DNA from 2 places in the Ottowia oryzae genome. Region 2 is predicted to be linked to the other one. Evidence: predicted binding sites of a transcription regulator. Region 2 holds the regulator's gene; the other holds the start of a gene.

Region 1 (7,304 bases), 1.9 Mb from region 2:
GCACGCGCGCGCTGGCGCGAGGCTGATTCACAAGCCTGGCTCGAATGGGATGTAGGCCGCTGCGCAGCATGGGAAAAACGCGGCAGCAACGGAGGCTGCGACGCAGCGCGCAGGTTCAATCGACCCGCGCCGCTACAGCTGGTCAAAGCGCCGACAGCGCCATGCTGCGGCCCGCGAAGGCATTGCCAAGCGCTGGGCGACGCGCAGGCTGCGGTGCAGCTCAGCCTGCTTGCGCAGGATCAGCCGCGAAAGACGGGCCGGAAGAAGCTGCGTTCGTAGCTGACGATGCAGCGCGTGTCTTCGGCGTACTGAAAAGCGGCCTGGCATTCCGCGTCTTCCAGCGATTGCGTGCGGTACGCCTCATACAGCGCCAGGCTGGGGAAGGTGAACATCGCGAGCGCGATGTTGTTGGCCCCTTCGGACGGCAGGAAATAGCCGTGGTGCTGCCCGCCAAAACGCTCCACCAGCGGAATCCACAGCTTGCCGTAATGCTCGAATTCCTTGAGCTTGAACGGGTCGATGACGTAGCGCAGGTAACAGGTGATCATGGTGCCAGGGTGTGCGAAAGCCACGCCGCGTCAGACCGCCACGGGCGCCTTGATCGCCGCGTGGTGCTGGTAGTCGGTGAACTCGAAATCGTCAAACTCGTAGTCAAAGATGGACGCGGGGCGGCGCTTGATGACCAGTTGCGGGTACGCAAAAGGCTGGCGCGAAAGCTGCAGCGCCACCTGCTCGGTGTGGTTGCTGTAGATATGGCAATCGCCGCCCGTCCAGATGAAGTCGCCCACTTGCAGGTCGCACTGCTGCGCCAGCATGTGCGTCAAGAGCGCATAGCTGGCGATGTTGAAGGGCACGCCCAGAAAGATGTCGGCGCTGCGCTGGTACAGCTGGCAGCTCAACTTGCCGTCGGCCACATAGAACTGGAAGAACGCATGGCAGGGCATCAGCGCCATCTTGGACAAATCGGCCACGTTCCAGGCGCTGACGATGATGCGGCGGCTGTCCGGGTTGGTCTTGAGCTGCTTGACCACTTCGGCAATCTGGTCGATGTGGCCACCGTCCGGCGTGGGCCAGCTGCGCCATTGCACGCCGTACACCGGGCCCAGGTCGCCGTCGGGCTTGGCCCACTCGTCCCAAATCGTCACGCCGCGCTCACGCAGCCAGTTGTTGTTGGACGAGCCGGTCAGGAACCACAGCAGTTCGTAAATGATGCTTTTGACGTGCACCTTCTTGGTGGTGACCAGCGGAAAGCCCTCGTTCAGATCAAACCGCATCTGGTAGCCGAACACGCTTTTCGTGCCCGTGCCCGTGCGGTCGGTCTTGGCCACGCCGTGCTCGGCCACGTGGCGCATGAAGTCTTCGTATTGATGGCGGATGGGGCGCGCCGGCGCCGCTGCGGGGGATGTCATGGGCAGGATTTTCGCCCAGCCACCCAGGCCGTTGCTTGGCTGGGGTGAAGCACAATCGCCCGCATGATCGACCTGCGCCAGTACCCCGCGCTTTTGCGCCGCCAGCCCAGCGCCTTGCTGCTGGGCGCGCAGCTGCTGGGCGTGGTGCTGTCGGCGTGGAACGAGGTGCAGCCCTCGCGCCTGCTGACCTTTGCCATCGCCTTGGCCGAATCGGCCTTCTATTTCTACGCCGCCGCGTCGCTGATGGCCTACATGCTGCACGACGACCACGCCAGCCGCGACGAGCTGTACGCCGCCGCCGCCACCTTCACCGTGCTGGCCTGGGCGTTTGCGCACCTGTTTGCCGCCTGCCAGGCGATAGCGCCACACAGTTTTGGCGCGCAGTTTCATCCTGAGCAGCCGCGCACCTGGACAGAGTTGCTCTTTCTCAGCTTTTCCACCCTGTCGGGCGTGGGGCTGGGCGACATCGTGCCGCTGCGGCCCATGGCGCGCGGGCTGGTGATGCTGGGCGAATTCGCGGGGGTGATGTATTTGGCGCTGGTGGTGTCGCGGCTCGTGGGCCTGCTGACGTTGCGCCGTGGCGGTGCCGGGCGCGACGACGCGCGGTAAGCACGGGGCCGCGCGCCGCAGGGGCCGGCGCTTTTGTCCTACAGCAGGGCTGGCGGGGCTTGGCTTAACCTGAGCCGCGCCACCCGGCCAGGCCGCCGCAGCGGCTGCGTACAACACCCAAGGAATCCCACCGTGCCGAAGACCCGACGCCCCTCTGCCGCGCACGAACGCGCTGGCGCCAAGACCCATTCCACGCGCCCGAATGCGGCCCCAGCCAAGCCCAAGGCCAGCGCCAAGCAGGCCAAGGCCCAGGCCGTTGCCAAGGCCAAAGCCGTGGCGCCCGACGTGCCCGCGCTGCTGGGCAGCACGCCGGCCACCCCATTCCGCGGCAACCCGGACATCTTTGGCCGTCTGGTCGAAGACCACGACCGCCACCGCGCACTGCTGGCCATGATCGACGCCACCCACGGCAAGTCGCCCGAGCGAAAGCGGCTGTTCAAAGAATTGGTGCTGGAGATCAAGGGCCACGCCGCCGCCGAAGAGCAGGCGCTGTGGTCCAGCGTGATGCGCCACCCGGCCACCACCGAAGACGCGCGCCACGCCGTGGGCGAGCACAAGGAGATGGACAAGCTGCTGGCCGATCTGGCCGCGCGCGACATGGCCTCCAGCGGTTGGCTGCGCCGCTTCGCCAAGGTGCGCGACGAGTACCTGCACCACATCCGCGAAGAAGAGCAGGAGCAGTTCGTCGCCGCTGAAAAACAACTGGCCGCCGCCGACATCCGCTACATGCGCCAGGTGTTCAACCGGCGCAAGCGCGAAGAAAAAGCCAGTGCCAAGGTAGAAAAGAAGATCCGGCTGAAAGATTGAGCGCAGCCGCCACGGCTTGGCATTGATCGGGCCCCCATACATAGATAGGGCAGGCTGCTCATCAGGCTGTAGCAAGCTTTCCAAGCCCCGCCAGCGCTGGCGGGATGGCGCAAGAATCGCTTGCCAAGGGGGCAAGTGCAGCACCAAAATACTGTACATAAATACAGTTATTTATGGGTGCGAACACTGCTTTTTCCGTCGACCAGGCGGCCTTGCACGGCGTCTGGATGGCCGACGCGCTGGCGCCGCTGGATGCTGCCGTCAGCCCCACCGGCCACGCCGCGCTGGATGCGCAGTTGCCCGGCGCCGGCTGGCCATTGGGCGCCTTGGTCGAATTGCTGCAGGCCACCTCGGCCAGCAGCCTGTGGCCCCTGATGCTGCCCGCGCTGGCGCAGCAGGCGCAAACCGGGCGCGTCGCCCTGATTCAGGCCCCGCATGAGCCCTATGTACCCGCGCTGGTGGCGGCGGGCGTGCCCTGGGCGCAGGCCTTGTGGATCACCCCCGCCACGCCCGCCCAAGCTGCGTGGGCGGCCGAGCAGGCCTTGCGCTGCCAGGACGTGGGCGCCGTCGTGGCCTGGCTGCCGCGCGCCAACGCGGGCGATCTGCGGCGCCTGCACCAGGCGGCAGCCTCTACCGGCGCCTTGCTGTTCGTGGTGCGCCCGGCCCAGGCGGCGCAAGCGGCCTCGCCAGCGCGCGTGCGGCTGCGGGTGGCTTCGCAGCTACCGCCCCTCAGCCGGCCGCGCCTGCGGCTGGTTGGCGCGGCCGGCGCGCCGCCAGAAGGGCAGGTCGATGCCCGCTTGCCGCAGTTGCGTATTGACCTGATCAAGCGCCGGGGGCCGCCGCTGGCCACGCCGATCTGGCTGTCCGCCGCCAGCCCCGCCTTGCTGAGCGTGCTGCGCGCGGCGCAGGTGCTGCTGGCGCCTGCGCCCGCGCCTTGGCAGACGTTCACCACGTCGGTGCTGGCAGAGCAGGTTCCGGCGCCGCCAGCGACGACAACGCTGGCACCCACCTCGCCAACGGCCCCGGAGCCGGCCTCCGTGCCAACTATCCCGCTCGTACCCTGGGCGCCGCCGGGCAGCGCCAACGCGCCCGCAAGAACTACTGCGCCCGCGCCCAGCGTGCACTTGCTGCGGCCACGCCGCCTTCGCCCCGCGCAGGCCCAGCTGGCGCTGCCTCCTTTCACACCGCCTGCTGCGGATAAAGACCATGCACTGGCTCGCCCTGCAGTGGCTGCGGCCTGACGCGCCGGCCCAGGCAGGCGCCACGGCCATGCCACCCCGCCAAAGTGCAGCGGGGGCGCCCGGCGCGCAGGGGCCAATGCCCGTTGCCCCGCCGCTGTCGCCCGACGCGCTGGCCTGGTGGGCGCTGGGCTTCACACCGCACGTCGCCTGGGTGGATGAAGGCTTGCTGTTGGAGGTGTCGGCCTGCGAACGCCTGTGGGGCGGGCGGCGCGCGCTGCTGCGCCAGGTGTGGGCGTCGCAGCCGGCCGATGGGGCCGTGCACGGCGCGCAGGGGCCGACCAGCCTGGTGGCGCTGGCGCGGCTGCGGCTCAAGGTGCTGGCGGCCGATTCAGAGCGGCGCCCGGCAGGCGGGACGGCCGCCACACCGCACGCGCCCCCGCGCGCCGCCGATTTGCCCCTGCACACCCTCAGCGCCGCGCGCCCGCACTTGGCCGTGTTGGGCCAACTGGGCTGCCGCCGCTGGGGCGATCTGGTCGCGCTGCCCCGCGCCGGGCTGGCGCGGCGCTTTGGCCCGGCCCTGGGGCGGGCGCTGGATGTGGCCCTGGGGCACGCGCCCGACAGCCTCGCCTGGATCACCCCGCCCGACACGTTTGAGCAAACCCTCGAGCTGCCCGAGCGCGCCGACACCGCCCCGGCCCTGCTCTGGTCGGCGCGGCGCCTGCTGCAAACCCTGCAGCACTGGCTGGCCGCGCGCCACCAGGGCGTGCGCGCGCTGGAGCTGACCTGGCGTTTCGACCAGCGCCGCCTGAACGGGCAGGAATTGCCGCCGCAGCAATCGGTGCTGCTGCGCACCGCCGAGCCCGTGCAGGCCATGGCCCACCTGCAGCGCCTGCTGGCCGAGCGGCTGGCCCGCACTGCCATGCTGGCGCCCGCACGCAGCCTGTGCCTGCGCGCCGTCGACACAGCCCCCTGGCAGGCCGAAACCCCCAGCTTCCTGCCTGAAGACCAGCCGCGCGGCGATCCCTGGCACGTCTTCATCGAACGCGTCAGCGCCCGCCTGGGTGCGCACAACGTGCGCGTGCCCGTCGCCCAGGCCGACCACCGCCCCGAAGGCCGCCAGCACTGGCAAAACGCCGAACAAACCCTGCGCCGCCCGACCGCGCCAACCCGCCGCGCCGGCCGGGCCAACCCCGCAGGCCCGGGCACGCAGGCAGCACCCCAAGGAATCCGCATGAACCCCACCACATCCGCCACATCCGCCACCCCCGCCACCCCCGCTGCACGCCAACTGCCCGACGCCCTCAGCCCCACTTGGCTGCTGCGCCCACCCCAGCCACTGGCCATCGCCCCCGACCAGCAGCCGCTGTACCACGGCCAGCCCCTGCGGCTGATCTCTGGCCCCCAGCGCGTCGAAGCGAGCTGGTGGTTGGGTGCTGACACCGAAGCAGAGCCACCGCCGAGCGCCGAAGAAAGCTTGATCGCACGGAGCGGCGAGTCGAGCAGCCCCGCCTCGGATCAGGACACCAAGCCACGCACAGCGGGCGAGCGTGTCGGTGCAGAAGCCACCGCCCGGCCACGCGAAGGCGGCACCATCACGGCCCCTGGCATGTCCAGGAGCTCTTCCCTGGACCGGGGCAGCGCAACAGGTGCAGCCGTGGAGCGTGGGGGCCCACGAGCCGCCGCTCGGCCGCCCGGAGGTGGCTCAGCGCCGGCTCCTGGCACGTCCAGGGGCCCTTCCCTGGACCGGGGCAGCGGACCATGCGAAGTAGGGGAGCGTGAGGGCCCACGAGCCGCCGCCCGGCCGCCCGGAGGCGGCTCCACCCCCTCGGGGGGCAGTGCAACAGGCGCAGCCGTGGAGGGTGGGGGCCCACGAGCCGCCGCTCGGCCGCCCGAAGGCGGCTCAGCCCCCACGGGGGGCAGCGCACCATGCGAAGCAGGGGAGCGTGGGGGCCCCATCTGTCGGGACTACTTCATCGCCCAAAGCGCCACGGCCGAGTTGTTGTGGATCTACCGCGAGCGGCCCACCCATGCGCAACCCGGTGCGGCGGGCGCTGCGCCGCGCTGGTTTCTGCACGGCCTGTATGCCTGAGCCCAGCCGCAAGGCGCAGCAGCTGCTCGCCGAAGCCGCCCGCCGGGCGATGCGCGCCGCGCCGCCGCTGCCTGCATCGCGCGCGCCGCAGCGGCCGACCGAAGCGCCCGCGCCCGAAGATCCGCCCGGCACGCGCGCGCCCGGCACGCCCAGCCAAGCGGGCGAACAAGGCGCACCCGGCACACCCAGCTCGCAGGCCGCCCCGCCGCCGTACGCCGAGCTGCACTGCCTCACGCACTTCAGCTTCCAGCGCGGCGCCAGCAGCCCGCAAGAGCTGGTGCACCGCGCCTGGGCGCTGGGCTACAGCGCGCTGGCCATCACCGACGAATGCTCGGTGGCCGGCGTGGTGCGCGCCTGGCAGACGCTGGGCGAGCTGGAGAAATCCGCAGCCGCCCCCGGCGACGGCAGCGTCGGTGCCCAAGCGCTGGCCGCGCTGCACAGCGCCCGCGCGGCCAGCGGCATGGGCGCCGCGCCGCTGCAGCTCATCTACGGCAGCGAATTCCGTTTTGACCCTACCACCGCCACCGCGCCGGGCGCCCCGCTGGCCGAGCAGGGCACGCTGGTGGTGCTGGCGCGCGATCTGGCCAGCTGGGGCCAGCTGTGCACCTTCATCACCCGCTGCCGAGGCGCGGCCGCCAAGGGCGCTTACCGCCTGCCGCCGCTGCCCGTGGCGCTGGCCGCCTTGCCGGGCTGCGAACGCCTGTGGGCGCCCGACCGGCCCAGCCTGCTTACCATGCTGAATGCTTCTGATTTTGTAGCTGCCAGCGCTGGTCAGTCGGGCGCCGGCGGCCTCTTTGGCATGATGACCGGGCTGCTGCTGCAGCTGCACGCCGAACCTGACGACGCCCTGCACCAGCTGGCCCTGCAGCACCTGGCCGCGGCCACCGGCCTGCCGCTGGTGGCCGCGGGCGACGTGCACATGCACCTGCGCGCCCGCAAGCGCCTGCAGGACGTGATGACCGCCATCCGCATCGGCCGGCCGGTGGCGCAGTGCGGCTTTGCCCTGCAGCCCAATGCCGAACGCCACCTGCGCCCGCGCCCGCGCCTGGCCGAGGTGTACACGCCCCCTGCGCTGGCCGCCACGCTGGCCGTGGCCGCGCGCTGCCGCTTTCGGCTGGACGAGGTCCAATACAACTACCCGCGCGACGGCGTGCTGCCGGGGCTGACGCCCACGCAAACGCTGCGCCGCCTGACCTACGAAGGCGCCGC
Region 2 (7,304 bases):
CCCACCGCGCCGGCGCCGTGACGGCCCAGCCATCGGCCCCCGCCCCGCGCACGCTGTGGCACGTCGTCTACGGCGGGCCGCAGCATGGCGTGATGCTGCGCAAGCTGGAGCGGGCGGGCGGCTTCAAGGCGATCGAGCCACTGGTCGAGCGGCTGATGTGGCAAGGCCGCGCCGAGGCGAATGTGCGCTTTTTCGTCGCGCACGCGGATGCATCCACTCCAGATACACCCTCGCCGGACGCGCTGGAGATGGCCGTGCTCAAGCTGGCCTGGCGGCTGGCGCCCACGTGGCGGGTGACGCGGACACCGGGCGGCTTGTCGGGCGAGTGGCGGGCTGAGCCGGATGCGGCGCCGCCGCCCACGCTGCCCGGCGGCTGCTGGCAGATTCGGTGGGACTGCCTGGCTTCGCAGGCGTACCAGCCCACGGCGCTGCTGGGCGGTCAGGCGAACGGGTGGTGAGCGGGGCGGCGGCCAAGGCGGCTGGGGCCTGAACTGCCCGCTGCCGGGGGCGTGCATAGGGCGTAGGGCGGCGCGCCGGCCCGGCGCCCTATCGGCACCGCCGCACCACCGATTCGCTCTGCTTTTAATAGCTGCCAGCGCTGGTGCAGCGTGCGCCAGAGGCTGTTTTTATTCAAATCCCGGCGTACCGCCATCGGCGGGGCTGCAAACCCCTGCCGCCAACCTGCATCGGCGGGCGCCGCAGGCCTTGGCCGCTATCATGGCCGCACGCTGGCCTGGCCCTGGCCGATGGCGTTCGCAACCATGTCCCCTTACCTGTACCTGCTGATCGCCATCGTGGCCGAAGTGATCGCCACCAGCGCGCTGAAGGCCAGCGACGGCTTCACGCGGCTGGCGCCTTCGCTGGTCACGGTGGCGGGCTACGGCGTGTCTTTCTGGCTGCTGGCGCTCACGCTGCGCGCCATTCCGGTGGGCGTGGTGTACGCCACTTGGTCGGGGCTGGGCATCGTGCTGATCGCGTCGGTGGGCTGGATAGTCTTTGGCGAAAAGCTGGACGCCTGGGCGCTGCTGGGCATGGCGCTGATCGTGGCCGGCGTGCTGGTCATGAACCTGCTGTCGAAAACGGCGGCGCACTGACTGCGCGTGCCAGCGCCCCTCACCGCCGGCCCGCCTCACCGCTTCACCGCCTGTAGCGACAATGCAGGCTGCAACCCACCACACCACCACACCACCACCACGTATTGCCATGGACCCGAAACTGCTGGAACTGCTGGTTTGCCCCGTCACCAAGGGGCCCCTGGATTTTGACCGCGAGCGGCAAGAGCTGATCTCACGCTCGGCCCGACTGGCCTACCCCGTGCGCGACGGCATCCCGATCATGCTGGAAGTAGAGGCGCGCACGCTGAGCGACGCGGAGCTGGAAGCGCTGCCGCCCCGCACACCCCTGGTGGGCTGAAACCCCGCCGCGCCGCATGGCAATGGCAAACCCCGATGGCCGGCTTGCGCCGCTGCCGCTTACGATGGCTTGCGCCTCGATAACGACAGCGACGGAGACAAGCCATGACGTTTCTCAGCCGCGTGCGCCAGGGCACGCTCATTGCGCTGGCCGCCGCCAGCGTGACCCTCAGCGCCTGTGGAGGCAGTGACGACGTGAACCCCGAAAACCGCAGCACCCGCTATGGCGACGTGCAGGGCGTGGACGACAGCGCCCGCTCTGGCACCTATTTCTGGAAGGGCGTGCCGTTTGCGCAGCCGCCCGTGGGCGCCCTGCGCTGGAAGGCCCCGCGCCCGCCCCTGGCCTGGTCCGGCACGCTGGACGCCACGCGCTTTGGCGCCGGGTGCATCCAGAACCCGCGCCTTTACAGCCCGGGCAACAACAACACGTTTGACGCCACCGTGGGCGACAACCTGGCCAGCGGCCACACGCCGGGCAGCGAAGACTGCCTGACGCTGAACATCTGGCGCCCCGCCAGTGGCGAAAAAAAACTGCCCGTCATCGTCTACATCTACGGCGGCAGCAACGTCACCGGCTACTCGGGCGACCCGGTGTACGACGGCGCGGCGCTGGCCAAGAAGGCCAACGCGGTCGTCGTCAGCGCCAACTACCGCCTGGGGCAGCTGGGCTTTTTCCGCCACCCCGCGCTGCGCGACACGGCCGTAGACCCCACGCTGACGCCCGAAGACCAATCGGGCAACTACGCCTTGCTGGACATCGCACAAGCGCTGCGCTTCGTGCAAGACAATATCGGCGAATTCGGCGGCGACGCCAAGAACGTGACGCTGACGGGCCAATCCGCCGGCGCCATCAACATCCTGGCGGTGGCCACCGCGCCCGGCCAGCGCACGGCGGGGCTGTTCCACAAGCTGGCGCCGTTGTCGGGCGGCATCTCGGTGGCCACCAGCCCCGGCTTTCCGCAGCCCGCCAACAACCTGGCGGGCAACAACGGTTACATCCCCGCGCTGAACACGGTGGCCACGTACGAGGCGCTGTCCAACGTGCTGCTGCTCAAGCTGCTGATCGACGACGGCACCGCCGCCGACGCCGCAGCCGCCACCGCCTGGGTGCAAGGGCACAGCCACGCCGACATCGCCGCCTACCTGCGCGCCAAACCCGCCAGCACGCTTTTGACGGTAGGCCTGCGCACCATGGGGGCGCTGCCCAACAGCACCGCCAGCGGGCCGATTCCCGAAGGCACGGTGGTCGCCACCGACCCGATTGCCGCCATCCTGGCGGGTGACTACGTCAAGACGCCGCTGCTGGCGGGCATGACCAACGCCGAGGGCAAGCTGCTGACGTCGTTCTTGCCGCTGGTGGGGCGGCCGGCGGGCATCAGGCTGAACGATGCGCAGCTGTTCTCGGTGCTGTTCGACCCGGCCAAGGTGAAGGCGGCCACCTTTGGCGACATCATCAACCCGGCCTACCCCGACGGCGCCGCGTACGACCCGGCCATCGCCGAGCTGGACGCCAAGTTCTTCGGCGCCCTGCGCGACAACATGCTCAACGCCTTCATCACGCAAACGCCCGGCCAGGTGTGGGCCTACCGCTTTGACTGGAAGCAGGAAGCCGCCCCCTGGAACGACGTGTACGGCGCCGCGCACGCGTTCGACGTGCCCTTCATCCTGGGCAACTTCGGCCCGTCGCTGTATGCGAACGTGATCGTGACCGACGCCAACCAAGGCGGGCGCGAGGCACTGTCGGGCGCGATGATGGGCGCACTGGCCGCGTTCGCCCGCAGCGGCGACCCCAACGACGCGGCGCTGGGCACCGCCTGGCCCAACTGGCCGCGCGTGCTGCTGTTCGACGCCTCGGCCACGGCCAAGCGCATCTCCGTGCAATAGCGCCGCGGCGCGCGCTGGCGGGGGCAACAGCGGAAGGGCGACGGCGGACGAGCCGCCGCCCTTTTTCATGCACAGGGGGCGATTCAGGTTTCCAATGAAATCAGCCCCTGGCGACCTACGCACCAGCGCTGGCAGCTACAAAATAGATAGTATCTTAGGGTTCGATGCTGCGCTGGCGCGCGCTGACCTTGATGACCGACTGGCCGGCTGCCTTGTTCGCTGATGGGCCTATTCGCCCGGTAGCAGGCGCTTCGGCCCGCTGGCTCGCGGGTCGGTGAGCCTGGCCCGCAGCCGCGCCACAATGCTCGCTTCGTTCGCCCGCTTGCCTGGGCCCCTCGCGCGCCCAGCGCCTAACCCTCTCGTTCCATGAGCTTCACCGTCCTCATCCCCGCGCGCCTGGCCTCGACGCGCCTGCCCAACAAGCCGCTGGCCGACATCGCCGGCAAGCCGATGGTGGTGCGCGTGGCCGAGCGCGCCGAGCAATCGGGCGCCGCGCAGGTGCTGGTGGCCACCGACGCGCCAGAGATCGCCGCCGCCTGCGCCAACCACGGCGTGCGCGCCCTGCTCACCCGCGCCGACCACCCCAGCGGCAGCGACCGCCTGGCCGAAGCCTGCGAGCAGCTCGGCCTGACGGGCGACGACATCGTGGTCAACGTGCAGGGCGACGAGCCGCTGATCGACCCGGCGCTGATCGACGCGGTGGCCGGTTTGCTGTCAAAACGCTCGCCAGCGCAGATGGGTACTGCGGCGCAAGCTATCGAAAGCATAGAAGAATTCACCAACCCCAACGTGGTGAAAGTGATCACCGACGCGCAGGGCCTGGCGCTCACCTTCAGCCGCGCGCCCCTGCCCTGGTGGCGCGACGGCTTTGCCGGCGGCATCACGCAGCTGCCCACCGCGCCCGCCCCGCTGCGCCACATCGGCCTGTACAGCTACCGCGCGGCCTTCCTGCGGGCGTTTCCGCGCATGGCGCCCGCGCCGCTGGAGCAGTGCGAGGCGCTGGAGCAGCTGCGCGCGCTGTGGCACGGGCACCGCATTGCCGTGCACATCGCCAGCGCCGCGCCCGGCCCCGGCGTGGACACGCCCGAGGATCTGGAGCGCGTTCGCCGCCTGTGGGCGTAAGGCGCAACGCACCCCTGGCGCGTCAGGCAATTGAGGGCTTGCGCGTGATATTCTTGATTGGAAACCGCCGAGTGCGGCGTGCAGGCGCGGGCACGCTGGTCCGGCGCCAGATGGTTTGACCCGCGTGCTGACAGCGACTGCCCCCGCACCGGCCCCACATACCCGAGGAGAGAGATGAAATTGATACTTCTGGGCGCCCCCGGCGCCGGCAAAGGCACGCAAGCGGCCTTCATCACGCAAAAGTACGGTATTCCCCAGATTTCCACCGGCGACATGCTGCGCGCCGCCGTGAAAGCGGGCACCCCGCTGGGCTTGCAAGCCAAGGGCGTCATGGAATCGGGCGGCCTGGTCAGCGACGAGCTGATCATCAATCTGGTCAAAGAGCGCATCGCCCAACCCGACTGCGCCAACGGCTTTCTGTTTGACGGCTTTCCGCGCACCCTTCCGCAGGCCGAAGCGATGAAGCAGGCCGGCGTGAAGCTGGACTACGTGCTGGAAATCGACGTACCCTTCGACGCCATCATCGAACGCATGAGCGGCCGCCGCAGCCACCCGGCCAGCGGCCGCACCTACCACGTCAAGTTCAACCCGCCCAAAGCCGAAGGCAAGGACGACCTGACCGGCGAGCCGCTGGTGCAGCGCGATGACGACAAGGAAGAAACCGTGCGCAAGCGCCTTCAGGTCTACAACGACCAGACCCGCCCGCTGGTCAGCTACTACAGCGAATGGGCCGGCAAAGAGCCGTCCGCCGCGCCCAAGTACCGCAAGATCAGCGGCACCGGCAGCGTCGAGGAAATCACCGCGCGCGCACTGCAGGCGCTGGCCAACTGAGGCCAGCCACCGGGCCGCTTGGGCTGCCCGGCGCGAGGCGTACCGGCGGACGGCGCGCCTCTTGCATCGCCAACACAAAAGGGCATGGGCTGCACAAGCCGATGCCCTTTTTGTTTTTCGTCACGGTGCAGCGGGTGGTCACCCAAACCGGGGGCAGACGCACCTGCGCGCTGACGGATGCGTGGGTCGGGATGCGGTGGATTGGCCACCCGCTTGCAATCGCCAAGGAACTGGTTAAAAATACAGGCACTGGATATCAACACAGTGGGGCGCAACCCCCAACCGCGTCCGACGGAGGCCTTCCATGACCGACAGTCCCAAGCTCACCGCCCGCCAGCAACAGATTCTGGAGCTGGTGCAGCACGCCATCGCGCGCACGGGCGCTCCGCCTACGCGGGCCGAAATCGCCGCGCAGCTCGGCTTCAAATCCGCCAACGCGGCTGAAGAGCATTTGCAGGCGCTGGCGCGCAAGGGCGTGATCGAGCTGGTCAGCGGCACCTCGCGCGGCATTCGGCTCAAGGGCTCGGGCCGCCCCGGCTCCGCCCGCTCGGATGCCTTCAGCCTGACGCTGCCCGGCATGGCGCAACTGGCGCTGCCCTTGGTGGGCCGCGTGGCGGCGGGCTCGCCCATCCTGGCGCAAGAGCACGTCGACCAGACCTACCACATAGAACCCAGCCTGTTCGTGCACCGGCCCGACTACCTGCTGCGCGTGCGCGGCATGTCCATGCGCGACGCGGGCATCATGGATGGCGACCTGCTGGCCGTGCAGTCCACGCGCGAGGCCCGCAATGGCCAGATCGTGGTGGCGCGCCTGGGCGATGACGTCACCGTCAAGCGCTTTCACCGCCAGAAGAACCAGATCGAGCTGCACGCCGAAAACCCTGACTACCCCACCATCGTGGTGCAGCCCGGCGAACCGTTCGAGATCGAAGGCCTGGCCGTTGGCCTGATCCGCAACAGCATGCTGCTGTAGCGCGACCCCACTCGCGCCGCTGCAGGTGGCGGGCGTGCAGGCAAGACCACCGTGCCCTCAGGGCGCCTGGTTTCTTGCCCACACCCTACGGCGGCGCGAAAGGGATGGCTTCACCGCCTTCCCGAACATCAATCTCGCCTATGTCCAACCTACATTGCCTGAAAGGTTTTACATGGGTACCCAAGCGATTTCCGACGCGGCGCTGAACGCTGCCGCCCCCCGCGCCGCAGCCAGCATCGTTGCCTCCAACGTCATTTATCTGGCGGATATGCCCGCTGGCGGCTCCATCCCGGCTTACCGCCGCGCCCGGTGGCGCGTGGCGGCCCCGGTCGACACCGGTTCGTCGTCCACAGCAGCAGGCTCGTCCGCTGCCCCGACTGCTCTAGCGCCTGCTTCGTGGGTGGCTGCAGCCCAACGCCGAGCCGCACAGCGTGTGGGCGGCGCCCCAAAGCCCCCTGCACCTGCCGAGACGCCTGCCCGCCCGCTACTTGCGACGGATGCCCCGGTGCGCAGCGTCGCGGCCGTAGGTAGGGCGGTGAGTGCGCCCAACCCCAGCCGTCCCGGCAGCCTGCGCCTGACGGGACGGCTGGTGGATGTCTGCGCCGAGCTGGAGCGCCTGGCCCGCGCCGAGGCGGTGGCCGACGCGATGGCGCTGCGCGCCTGATCGGCCCACGGCGGGCGACAGCGCAGGACTGTCAACCAACAGCGGAGCGGCTCACACCCTGATCGGCCCATAACCAGCGCCTGACACGGATGCGCCTCAGGCCGCATGTTCGGTCTGCTGAGTGTTTGGCGCCGCAGCCCGCAACATTGCGCGAGGTGAACTCAGCCGTAGGCCGATGCGCATCAGCATCCAAAGCGGTCGGGGTCTCTGTGGCGTACGCATCGTCCAGCGTGCGGCTAAGGGTTATTGCAGAGCATCGGGTGCATCGAGCGCGGCGCCTTGACGCCGCACCAACGCGCCTCGCCACTGCGCTGCGCACCGGCCCAACCCTGCACAGGCCGCGCGAAGACGCAAAGCGCCAGGTGCGGCCAGCGCAGCGCAGAGCGGCGCAGCCAGCCAGCCAGCCAGCCAGCCAGCC

The links. The regulator LexA, encoded in region 2, represses DNA repair genes until DNA is damaged. The targets are predictions, from matches to a motif close to ACTGTATNNNNATACAGT.
Region 1: imuA (translesion DNA synthesis-associated protein ImuA) is a predicted target of LexA. The motif match lies at 2,976-2,993, and genes of this name have one in related genera.

What each region holds. Positions count from the first base shown of each region.
Region 1 covers NZ_CP027666.1:1,547,380-1,554,683, forward strand. The annotation lists gene C6570_RS07255 (NIPSNAP family protein) at 240-548, opposite strand; gene C6570_RS07260 (thymidylate synthase) at 579-1,409, opposite strand; gene C6570_RS07265 (ion channel) at 1,473-2,018, shown strand; gene C6570_RS07270 (hemerythrin domain-containing protein) at 2,151-2,825, shown strand; gene imuA (translesion DNA synthesis-associated protein ImuA) at 2,999-4,066, shown strand; gene C6570_RS07280 (hypothetical protein) at 4,032-6,095, shown strand; gene C6570_RS18395 (helix-hairpin-helix domain-containing protein) at 6,088-7,304, shown strand, end outside.
Region 2 covers NZ_CP027666.1:3,535,894-3,543,197, forward strand. The annotation lists gene C6570_RS16185 (hypothetical protein) at 18-458, shown strand; gene C6570_RS16190 (SMR family transporter) at 762-1,094, shown strand; gene C6570_RS16195 (Trm112 family protein) at 1,204-1,413, shown strand; gene C6570_RS16200 (carboxylesterase/lipase family protein) at 1,518-3,296, shown strand; gene kdsB (3-deoxy-manno-octulosonate cytidylyltransferase) at 3,663-4,418, shown strand; gene adk (adenylate kinase) at 4,593-5,249, shown strand; gene lexA (transcriptional repressor LexA) at 5,554-6,222, shown strand; gene C6570_RS18030 (hypothetical protein) at 6,395-6,886, shown strand.